Regions from separate parts of the Clostridium sp. HCS.1 genome, predicted to be linked through region 2. Evidence: a T-box and tRNA genes for the amino acid it is inferred to sense, from the RefSeq annotation. Region 2 holds a T-box; the other regions hold tRNA genes.
The links. A T-box is a leader RNA that pairs with one kind of tRNA and senses whether it is charged. The one in region 2 lies ahead of alaS (alanine--tRNA ligase), so its partner is inferred to be a tRNA-Ala.

Region 1 (3,283 bases), 1.7 Mb from region 2:
ATTCCAATACCACTATTATCGTTATTATCGATGGTGTGACGGAGAAGGATAGGATGTGCTAGCGATTGGAAATGCTAGTCTAAGCATTTAGGGAGTTAAGATAGGCAAATCCGTCTTAACAATCCTGAGGTGTGATGGGGAAGGCCATTTAGGCTGAAGTATCTGATTCCCTGCTTCCAAGAAAAGCATCTAGAAAGAGAAATAGTGCCCGTACCGCAAACCGACACAGGTAGATGAGGAGAGAATCCTAAGGCCATCGGAAGAATTGCAGTTAAGGAACTAGGCAAATTGACCCCGTAAGTTAGCGAGAAGGGGTGCCTGCGAGAGCAGGCCGCAGAGAATAGGCCCAAGCAACTGTTTAGCAAAAACACAGGTCTCTGCTAAAGCGTAAGCTGATGTATAGGGGCTGACGCCTGCCCGGTGCTGGAAGGTTAAGGGGAACACTTAGCGCAAGCGAAGGTGTGAACTTAAGCCCCAGTAAACGGCGGCCGTAACTATAACGGTCCTAAGGTAGCGAAATTCCTTGTCAGGTAAGTTCTGACCCGCACGAATGGCGTAATGACTTGGGCACTGTCTCAACTGCAAATCCGGCGAAGTTGTAGTGCGAGTGAAGATGCTCGCTACCCGCGATTGGACGGAAAGACCCCGTAGAGCTTTACTGTAGCTTAGCATTGAGTTCCGATATTGTCTGTACAGGATAGGTGGGAGACTGAGAAACTAGGGCGTCAGCCTTGGTGGAGTCAACCTTGGGATACCACCCTGATAGTATTGGGATTCTAACTGGACGCCATGAATCTGGTGACAGGACATTGTTAGGTGGGCAGTTTGACTGGGGCGGTCGCCTCCTAAAATGTAACGGAGGCGCCCAAAGGTTCCCTCAGAACGGTCGGAAATCGTTCGTAGAGTGCAAAGGCAGAAGGGAGCCTGACTGCGACACCCACAAGTGGAGCAGGGACGAAAGTCGGGCTTAGTGATCCGGTGGTACCTCGTGGGAGGGCCATCGCTCAACGGATAAAAGCTACCTCGGGGATAACAGGCTGATCTCCCCCAAGAGTCCACATCGACGGGGAGGTTTGGCACCTCGATGTCGGCTCGTCGCATCCTGGGGCTGTAGTAGGTCCCAAGGGTTGGGCTGTTCGCCCATTAAAGCGGCACGCGAGCTGGGTTCAGAACGTCGTGAGACAGTTCGGTCCCTATCCGTCGCGGGCGTAGGAAATTTGAGAGGAGCTGTCCTTAGTACGAGAGGACCGGGATGGACTGACCTCTGGTGCACCAGTTGTTCCGCCAGGAGCATGGCTGGGTAGCTAAGTCGGGAAGGGATAAACGCTGAAAGCATCTAAGCGTGAAGCCCCCCTCAAGATGAGATTTCCCATAGCGTAAGCTAGTAAGACCCCTTGAAGAACACAAGGTTGATAGGTCAGAGGTGTAAGTGTGGTAACATATTTAGCTGACTGATACTAATAGGTCGAGGGCTTGACCAATAAAATAATGTTATTAATTCATGTGCAATTTTCAGAGAACACTCTGAAATCTGGTGATGATGGCGTAGAGGAAACACTCCTTTCCATTCCGAACAGGAAAGTTAAGCTCTACAGCGCCAATGGTACTGCATGGGAGACTGTGTGGGAGAGTAGGACGTTGCCAGGTGAATAAGGATCTTTAGCTCAGTTGGTTAGAGCAACCGGCTCATAACCGGTCGGCCCGGGGTTCGAGTCCCTGAAGGTCCACCATATTTGGGGGTATAGCTCAGTTGGGAGAGCACTTGCCTTGCACGCAAGGGGTCAAGGGTTCGAATCCCTTTACCTCCACCAAAGCTACGAATATTTCGTAGCTTTTTTTGTATAAAAAATACTACAATAAATATGGGAATAAATATAATAAAAAGCTCTTTATAATATAATAAAAATTATTATTTAAATTTTAACTGTAATATTAAAAAATTAGATTTAGAATAAATTATAAAAGAAAGTAACAGCAGATATTTATAAATAGCTTACAGATATAAATAAATATAAAATGTAAATTTATACTATACAACTAAAGTACAGTTTAATATATGATATAAAAACCACCAAATTTACTGGGGGTTTTTGTTTTTTTATTAATAATATATATATATAATAAAGATATCCAGTATTAATATAGTAAAGTATTAATTATACTTTATATTAGAATTAATGAATTTTATCTATAGTATATTTAGTAGAATATATTTCTAGAAAATAATTTGTACATATAATATATATACCTATATTAGAAAAAGTGTTTAAACATAAAATAAAGAATTATAAATAATAGAAGTTTTTATTCTTATATTTTAAAATAAAATTCTATAGAAATATAAAATAAAATAATAAAAACATATAATTATATAAAATATAATAAAATTATATATGTGTGGAAGTATCTAATTTATTAGTTGTTTGCTATAAAATATCATGTTAACTCTACCAGGCGTATCAATAATATTAAATAAAAGATATTTAGAGAAATATTAAGATATATTAATATAATTTTAAAATATTAAGTATATATTATAAAAAATGATTCTAATAACATGATAAGATAAATCTCGTCGCTGAGGGGAAACAGCAAACAAGTAAAAAAAACTTGTGAAAAAGTTGTTGACAAACAGTAAGACAAATGATAAGATAATGAAGTCGCTTGAGGGCGACGAAGAAAATGGTCTTTGAAAATTGAACAGAATATAAGTTAAGTATAAAGTAAACCAGCAATTCTTTTAAGTCTTAAAATTAAGACTCAAAGTAATTTGAGCAACAGATTAAACTTTTTATTGAGAGTTTGATCCTGGCTCAGGACGAACGCTGGCGGCGTGCCTAACACATGCAAGTCGAGCGAGGAGAGTTCCTTCGGGAACAAACCTAGCGGCGGACGGGTGAGTAACACGTGGGCAACCTGCCTTATAGAGGGGAATAGCCTTCCGAAAGGAAGATTAATACCGCATAACATTGCACTTTCGCATGAAAGAGTAATTAAAGGAGCAATCCGCTATAAGATGGGCCCGCGGCGCATTAGCTAGTTGGTGAGGTAACGGCTCACCAAGGCGACGATGCGTAGCCGACCTGAGAGGGTGATCGGCCACATTGGGACTGAGACACGGCCCAGACTCCTACGGGAGGCAGCAGTGGGGAATATTGCACAATGGGGGAAACCCTGATGCAGCAACGCCGCGTGAGTGATGAAGGTCTTCGGATCGTAAAGCTCTGTCTTCAGGGACGATAATGACGGTACCTGAGGAGGAAGCCACGGCTAACTACGTGCC
Region 2 (3,283 bases):
AAAATAATATAAAAGATAAAAGTTCCTATATTTTAATATATAGGAATTTTTTTTTCCTTTTAGGAAAAAATAATCCTAAGCTTCTTTGAAGGGTGTGATGCTATTTTGTTAAAAACAAAAGATTTTTATTTGCTTAAGGTTTTTGATATTAGGGGGAAGTATCTAGGGATTATAGATGATATTTATATAGATTTTTATAATGGGAAAATAAAAGGCTTTTTAATTTCTAATTATTTGATTTTTACTAAAAGGAATTTTATTAAGGCAGAAGATATTGTTTATATAGAAGATGTGATGATTATTAAAGAATTAAAGAAAAAAGAAGGAATATCCTTTAGAAGTATTAAAGATATAGATGTAAAAGATAAAAATAATATTATTAAAGGAATACTAGAGGATTTAATTATAGATAGAAAGGATTTATCTATAAAAGGATTGATTATAAGCTCAGGGATATTTGACAGAATAATTAAAGGAAAGGAAATATTACTTTTAAAGGAATGTATCTTAGGAGAAGACTTTATTTTATATTACGGAGATAGTAAAGTAATGTTTAAAAGTATTCCAAGAAAGAGGAAAACATGCTGATTAGTAATAAAATGAAAAAAGGAATTTATTACAGCTTATTAATAATATTATTAATTTTTATCATAATTTTATATTTAAAATTGAAGACATTGAATAGTATAATAAATATAATTTTTATAAGCTTTATATTAGCATATACATTAAAGCCTTTAAGAAATATATTATGTGATAAGATTAAGATTAAGAAAAGAACATCTTCAATAATTATAATACTTAGCATAATTTTTTCTATTTCAATATTTGTTTATATATTGATTCCTTCTATTATAAGAGAAAGCTATAATTTGGGTAATATACTAGATAATATAGATATTTATGTTGAGGACCTAGCTAAAAAGTTAAATATAAATAATATTTCATTTTTTGATGTTGTATATGGAAGAATAAGTGATGAAACTAATATCTTCTTTAGGAATTTTTCAAATTCTTTAGTAGATAATTTAATATCTTCTTTAGAAAGTATTATATCTTTAGCTATAATACCCATAGTAACATATTATTTTCTTGTAGATGGTGAATTAATTTTTAATAAACTTTTATTAATTTTACCTACAGAAAAAAGAGTTTTAGCCAAGAAAGTTATAACTCATATTGATAAGGTATTGTCTAGGTACATAATAAGTCAATTGCTTTTATCCTTAATTATTGGAGTTTTAACAACAATAGCACTTTTCTTTTTGAAGGTTAAGTTTTCTATATTACTAGGTGTTTTTAATGGAGTTTTAAATATTATTCCTTATTTTGGTCCTATAATTGGAGGAATTCCAGCAGTTTTTATAGCACTTATGGAATCTCCTAATAAAGCATTATGGACTTTAGTGATTGTATTTATTATTCAACAAATAGAAGGAAATATATTATCCCCTAAAATAACTGGTGACAGCACTAATATGCATCCAATTATCATTATAATATTACTCTTAATTGGTGATAAATTAGGTGGATTTATTGGAATGATAATTATAGTACCTATAGGTGTTATTATTAAGATTATTTATGAGGATATTAATGATTATTTGTTCTAAAATAAAATAATTGACATATTATAATAAATAAACTATAATTTCATTGAAATAAAATAAAAATTAATATTTAGCGTTGAAGAGAATGAGTAAATATACACTATGTATTCAGAGAGGAAGTGGCGGCTGAAAACTTCTTACATAATATATTGAAGCTATCTTGGAGCTGTTTTTATCTAAGTGATGCATTTATGCATAATTAGGGTGGTACCGCGGAATATATGTTTTCGTCCCTTATTCTATATAGGGATGGAAACTTTTTTTATTATATAAAGCTATAAATGGAGGTAAAATTATGAAATTCATAGGAACTAATGAGCTTAGAGAAGCTTATTTAAGATTTTTTGAATCAAAAGAGCACTTAAGATTAGAGAGTTTCCCTTTAGTGCCTAAAAATGATAAATCATTATTGTTAATAAATGCAGGTATGGCACCTCTTAAGCCGTATTTTACAGGATTACAAGAGCCACCAAGAAAAAGAATTACAACTTGCCAAAAGTGTATTAGAACTGGTGATATTGAAAATGTAGGTAAAACATCAAGACATGGTACTTTCTTTGAAATGCTTGGTAATTTTTCATTTGGTGATTACTTTAAAGAAGAAATAATACCTTGGGCATGGGAATTTATTACTGAAACTTTACAAATCCCAAAGGAGAAATTATACGTAACTATTTATTTAGAAGACGATGAAGCTTTTGATATATGGTGTAAAAAAACTGATGTAGATCCAAAAAGAATTTTTAGATTAGGTAAAGAAGATAACTTTTGGGAAATAGGTGTAGGACCATGTGGACCTTGTACTGAAATACATTTCGATAGAGGAGAAGGTGTTATTACAAACGTAGATGACTTTGTAAAAGCAGCTGATGAAGATAGAGTAGTTGAATTTTGGAATTTAGTATTTACTCAATTTGATAAGGATGAAGAAGGAAACTACAATAAGTTAGCAAATCCTAATATAGATACAGGAATGGGCCTTGAAAGAATTGCTACAATTATGCAAGGTGTAGATAATATATTTGAAATAGATACAGTTAAAAATATATTAAACAAAGTTGCTGAACTTTCAGGAGTTAAGTATGGAGAAAATTCTCAAAAGGATATATCTTTAAGAATAATTACAGATCATGTTAAATCTGTTACTATGCTTATTTCAGATGGAGTTCAACCAAGTAACGAAGGAAGAGGATATGTTTTAAGAAGGCTTTTAAGAAGAGCTGCAAGACATGGAAGATTATTAGGAATTAAAGGATTATTCTTAACTGAAATTGTTGAATCTGTAGTTGATAATTATGGAGATGCATATCCAAGTCTTAAAGAGAACAAGGAATATATTGAAAAAATAGTTTCTTTAGAAGAAGAAAGATTCAATGAAACTATAGATTCAGGAATGATTATATTAAATGATTATATTGAAGAAATGGAAGCTTCAAAGGAAAATATCTTAAAGGGAGAAAAGGCATTTAAGTTATATGATACCTATGGATTCCCAATTGAATTAACAGAAGAAATATTAGAAGAAAAAGGCATGAAGGTTGATCATGATTCTTTCAAAAAGGAAATGGAAGAACAAAGACAAAGAGCTAGAAGTGCTAGAGGTGAATCCTCTTATATGGGAAGTGATGAAAGCCCAATAAATAAGATAGAAGCTTCAATTAATACTGAATTTA
Region 3 (3,283 bases), 1.9 Mb from region 2:
CTTATTAATTTTATTAAAATTTATTAATAAAATTAATATTATTTTATCAATATTGTATTAAAATGAAACTATCTTGAAAATATATAATCTTAGATAAGTCATTATATATTTCATTTTATTATTTAATAAATACTTGATTATTCATTCCTGAGGGTTTAATGCAAGATTGCTTTGTAATAATTTCATTTAAGTGACTTATATATAAGTTATAAAAATATAAGGACAGCTATCAGCTGCCCTTACCTTTTCTTAATTTAAATTTATCAATTATAGTTATTATAATATATCCGACAATTCCACCTATAGTATCTATTAGCACATCCTTAAATGCCATATTTCTTCCTGGTATAAAATTTTGATGAAATTCATCTGTACATGCATAAAGAAATACAAAAATAATTAAATATAACCTTACTTGTTTTTCTCTAGTATATTTTATTGAAACATTATATGCTAGAAAGAATAAGATCATATACTCTGAAAAATGAGCTGCTTTTCTTACTATAAATGTTGCAAGTTCTCCAAAATAATCATTTAATTCTATTCCAATAAGACTAAATACTTTTAATAATAAATCACTTTGGCTACTTGAAATTTCTCCTGGTTGGTGTGACATTAAAAAGATTAATATCATCCACGCAATTAATAAAACCCATGCTATCCTCTTTTTATGTTTATCCATAAACTCTCCTTCTGTTTATATAGTTAATTTTTTTCAACTAAGTACCTATTTATATATGCAAGCGATTGTTCCAATATACTTTGACTGCCTTCTAAACCCTTAACATTAACTTCTAAATTGCATATTCTTTGCTCTACCAAAGTCATTATTTGCTTTATATCATTTAAAAGTTTTGCTTCATAAGATACTTGTACACCATCTAAGTCAACATACACCTTTTCAGGTGTATCTCCACATTTTGCGCATTGCATATATATATTATTTTTTTCTATATCCCTATAAACTTTAAAAGTATCATTATTACAACTACAGCAATTAGGCATTATTATATATTCATTTTTGCTCACATCTATATTATATCTAGATTTACATTCAGAGCAAACTAAATTTAAGCTATCTTCTTTACTTTCTAAATTAAATCTATTACCACTGCACCCATCCTTAATACACACAACAGTTCTTATCATTTTTACTCCCCCTCATTAAATAGAAAGATTACTTCTTTACAATTTAATATGCTGTATTCTAATAATTTATTCTTAAATATTAAATACACATAAAGTAAAATAGACCTAAACTTATTATTTAGATCTATTAAGTATTTGCCTATTCGTTATTTAGCTCTTTTAACTTTTCTTCTATTTCTTTTATTAATTCATCTAATGTATTCGTATTCTTTCCTGATAATACTAATTTCCTTTTTTCTAACTTTAAATCTACTAATTTTCGCTCTAAGTCATCCCTTTTGCCCATACAAACACTTCCCATCTAAGGATAAGACCTTAACCTTTGATAATAATTAATTTATTCTTATATTAATTATATATTATTTTTTATCCTATTCCTATTTAAAAATTTAGGCAATTTTTAAATTTTTTCTCTCTTTATCAACAAATAGTTACATTTATCACTTAAAATCAATATATATTAACATAATTTATGTAATATCAATTTGAAATATAATAAGATAAAAAAAAGAAGTTATATTACTATAACTTCTTGGTGGAGGTAAAGGGATTCGAACCCTTGACCCCTTGCGTGCAAGGCAAGTGCTCTCCCAACTGAGCTATACCCCCAAATATGGTGGACCTTCAGGGACTCGAACCCCGGGCCGACCGGTTATGAGCCGGTTGCTCTAACCAACTGAGCTAAAGATCCTTATTCACCTGGCAACGTCCTACTCTCCCACACAGTCTCCCATGCAGTACCATCGGCGCTGTAGAGCTTAACTTTCCTGTTCGGAATGGAAAGGAGTGTTTCCTCTACGCCATCATCACCAGATCACATTAACATTATATTGTAAATCAAATATACTGTCAACTACTTTTTTAGAGAACTTTATTCTCTGAAAATTGCACATGAATGAGAGCCAAAATCTTTGATTTTGTTTCTCGAATTTACTCAACTTGTTGAGTTTCATTCTTGAATATTTATTGGTCAAGCCCTCGACCTATTAGTATCAGTCAGCTAAATATGTTACCACACTTACACCTCTGACCTATCAACCTTGTGTTCTTCAAGGGGTCTTACTAGCTTATGCTATGGGAAATCTCATCTTGAGGGGGGCTTCACGCTTAGATGCTTTCAGCGTTTATCCCTTCCCGACTTAGCTACCCAGCCATGCTCCTGGCGGAACAACTGGTGCACCAGAGGTCAGTCCATCCCGGTCCTCTCGTACTAAGGACAGCTCCTCTCAAATTTCCTACGCCCGCGACGGATAGGGACCGAACTGTCTCACGACGTTCTGAACCCAGCTCGCGTGCCGCTTTAATGGGCGAACAGCCCAACCCTTGGGACCTACTACAGCCCCAGGATGCGACGAGCCGACATCGAGGTGCCAAACCTCCCCGTCGATGTGGACTCTTGGGGGAGATCAGCCTGTTATCCCCGAGGTAGCTTTTATCCGTTGAGCGATGGCCCTCCCACGAGGTACCACCGGATCACTAAGCCCGACTTTCGTCCCTGCTCCACTTGTGGGTGTCGCAGTCAGGCTCCCTTCTGCCTTTGCACTCTACGAACGATTTCCGACCGTTCTGAGGGAACCTTTGGGCGCCTCCGTTACATTTTAGGAGGCGACCGCCCCAGTCAAACTGCCCACCTAACAATGTCCTGTCACCAGATTCATGGCGTCCAGTTAGAATCCCAATACTATCAGGGTGGTATCCCAAGGTTGACTCCACCAAGGCTGACGCCCTAGTTTCTCAGTCTCCCACCTATCCTGTACAGACAATATCGGAACTCAATGCTAAGCTACAGTAAAGCTCTACGGGGTCTTTCCGTCCAATCGCGGGTAGCGAGCATCTTCACTCGCACTACAACTTCGCCGGATTTGCAGTTGAGACAGTGCCCAAGTCATTACGCCATTCGTGCGGGTCAGAACTTACCTGACAAGGAATTTCGCTACCTTAGGACCGTTATAGTTACGGCCGCCGTTTACTGGGGCTTAAGTTCACACCTTCGCTTGCGCTAAGTGTTCCCCTTAACCTTCCAGCACCGGGCAGGCGTCAGCCCCTATACATCAGCTTACGCTTTAGCAGAGACCTGTGTTTTTGCTAAACAGTTGCTTGGGCCTATTCTCTGCGGCCTGCTCTCGCAGGCACC

Region 1: it has a tRNA-Ala gene. The T-box ahead of alaS (alanine--tRNA ligase) is inferred to sense a tRNA for this amino acid. The anticodon was not compared.
Region 3: it has a tRNA-Ala gene. The T-box ahead of alaS (alanine--tRNA ligase) is inferred to sense a tRNA for this amino acid. The anticodon was not compared.

What each region holds. Positions count from the first base shown of each region.
Region 1 is NZ_CP170704.1:12,547-15,829, forward strand. Features, by position in the region: rRNA gene ACFYH6_RS00045 (23S ribosomal RNA) at 1-1,481, shown strand, start outside; rRNA gene rrf (5S ribosomal RNA) at 1,531-1,647, shown strand; tRNA gene ACFYH6_RS00055 (tRNA-Ile) at 1,654-1,730, shown strand; tRNA gene ACFYH6_RS00060 (tRNA-Ala) at 1,736-1,811, shown strand; rRNA gene ACFYH6_RS00065 (16S ribosomal RNA) at 2,791-3,283, shown strand, end outside.
Region 2 is NZ_CP170704.1:1,673,810-1,677,092, forward strand. Features, by position in the region: gene mnmA (tRNA 2-thiouridine(34) synthase MnmA) at 1-12, shown strand, start outside; gene ACFYH6_RS07995 (PRC-barrel domain-containing protein) at 106-588, shown strand; gene ACFYH6_RS08000 (AI-2E family transporter) at 582-1,613, shown strand; T-box leader at 1,678-1,848, shown strand; gene alaS (alanine--tRNA ligase) at 1,906-3,283, shown strand, end outside.
Region 3 is NZ_CP170704.1:3,566,244-3,569,526, forward strand. Features, by position in the region: gene ACFYH6_RS17115 (VanZ family protein) at 230-682, opposite strand; gene ACFYH6_RS17120 (hypothetical protein) at 706-1,149, opposite strand; gene ACFYH6_RS17125 (hypothetical protein) at 1,289-1,435, opposite strand; tRNA gene ACFYH6_RS17130 (tRNA-Ala) at 1,683-1,758, opposite strand; tRNA gene ACFYH6_RS17135 (tRNA-Ile) at 1,764-1,840, opposite strand; rRNA gene rrf (5S ribosomal RNA) at 1,847-1,963, opposite strand; rRNA gene ACFYH6_RS17145 (23S ribosomal RNA) at 2,116-3,283, opposite strand, start outside.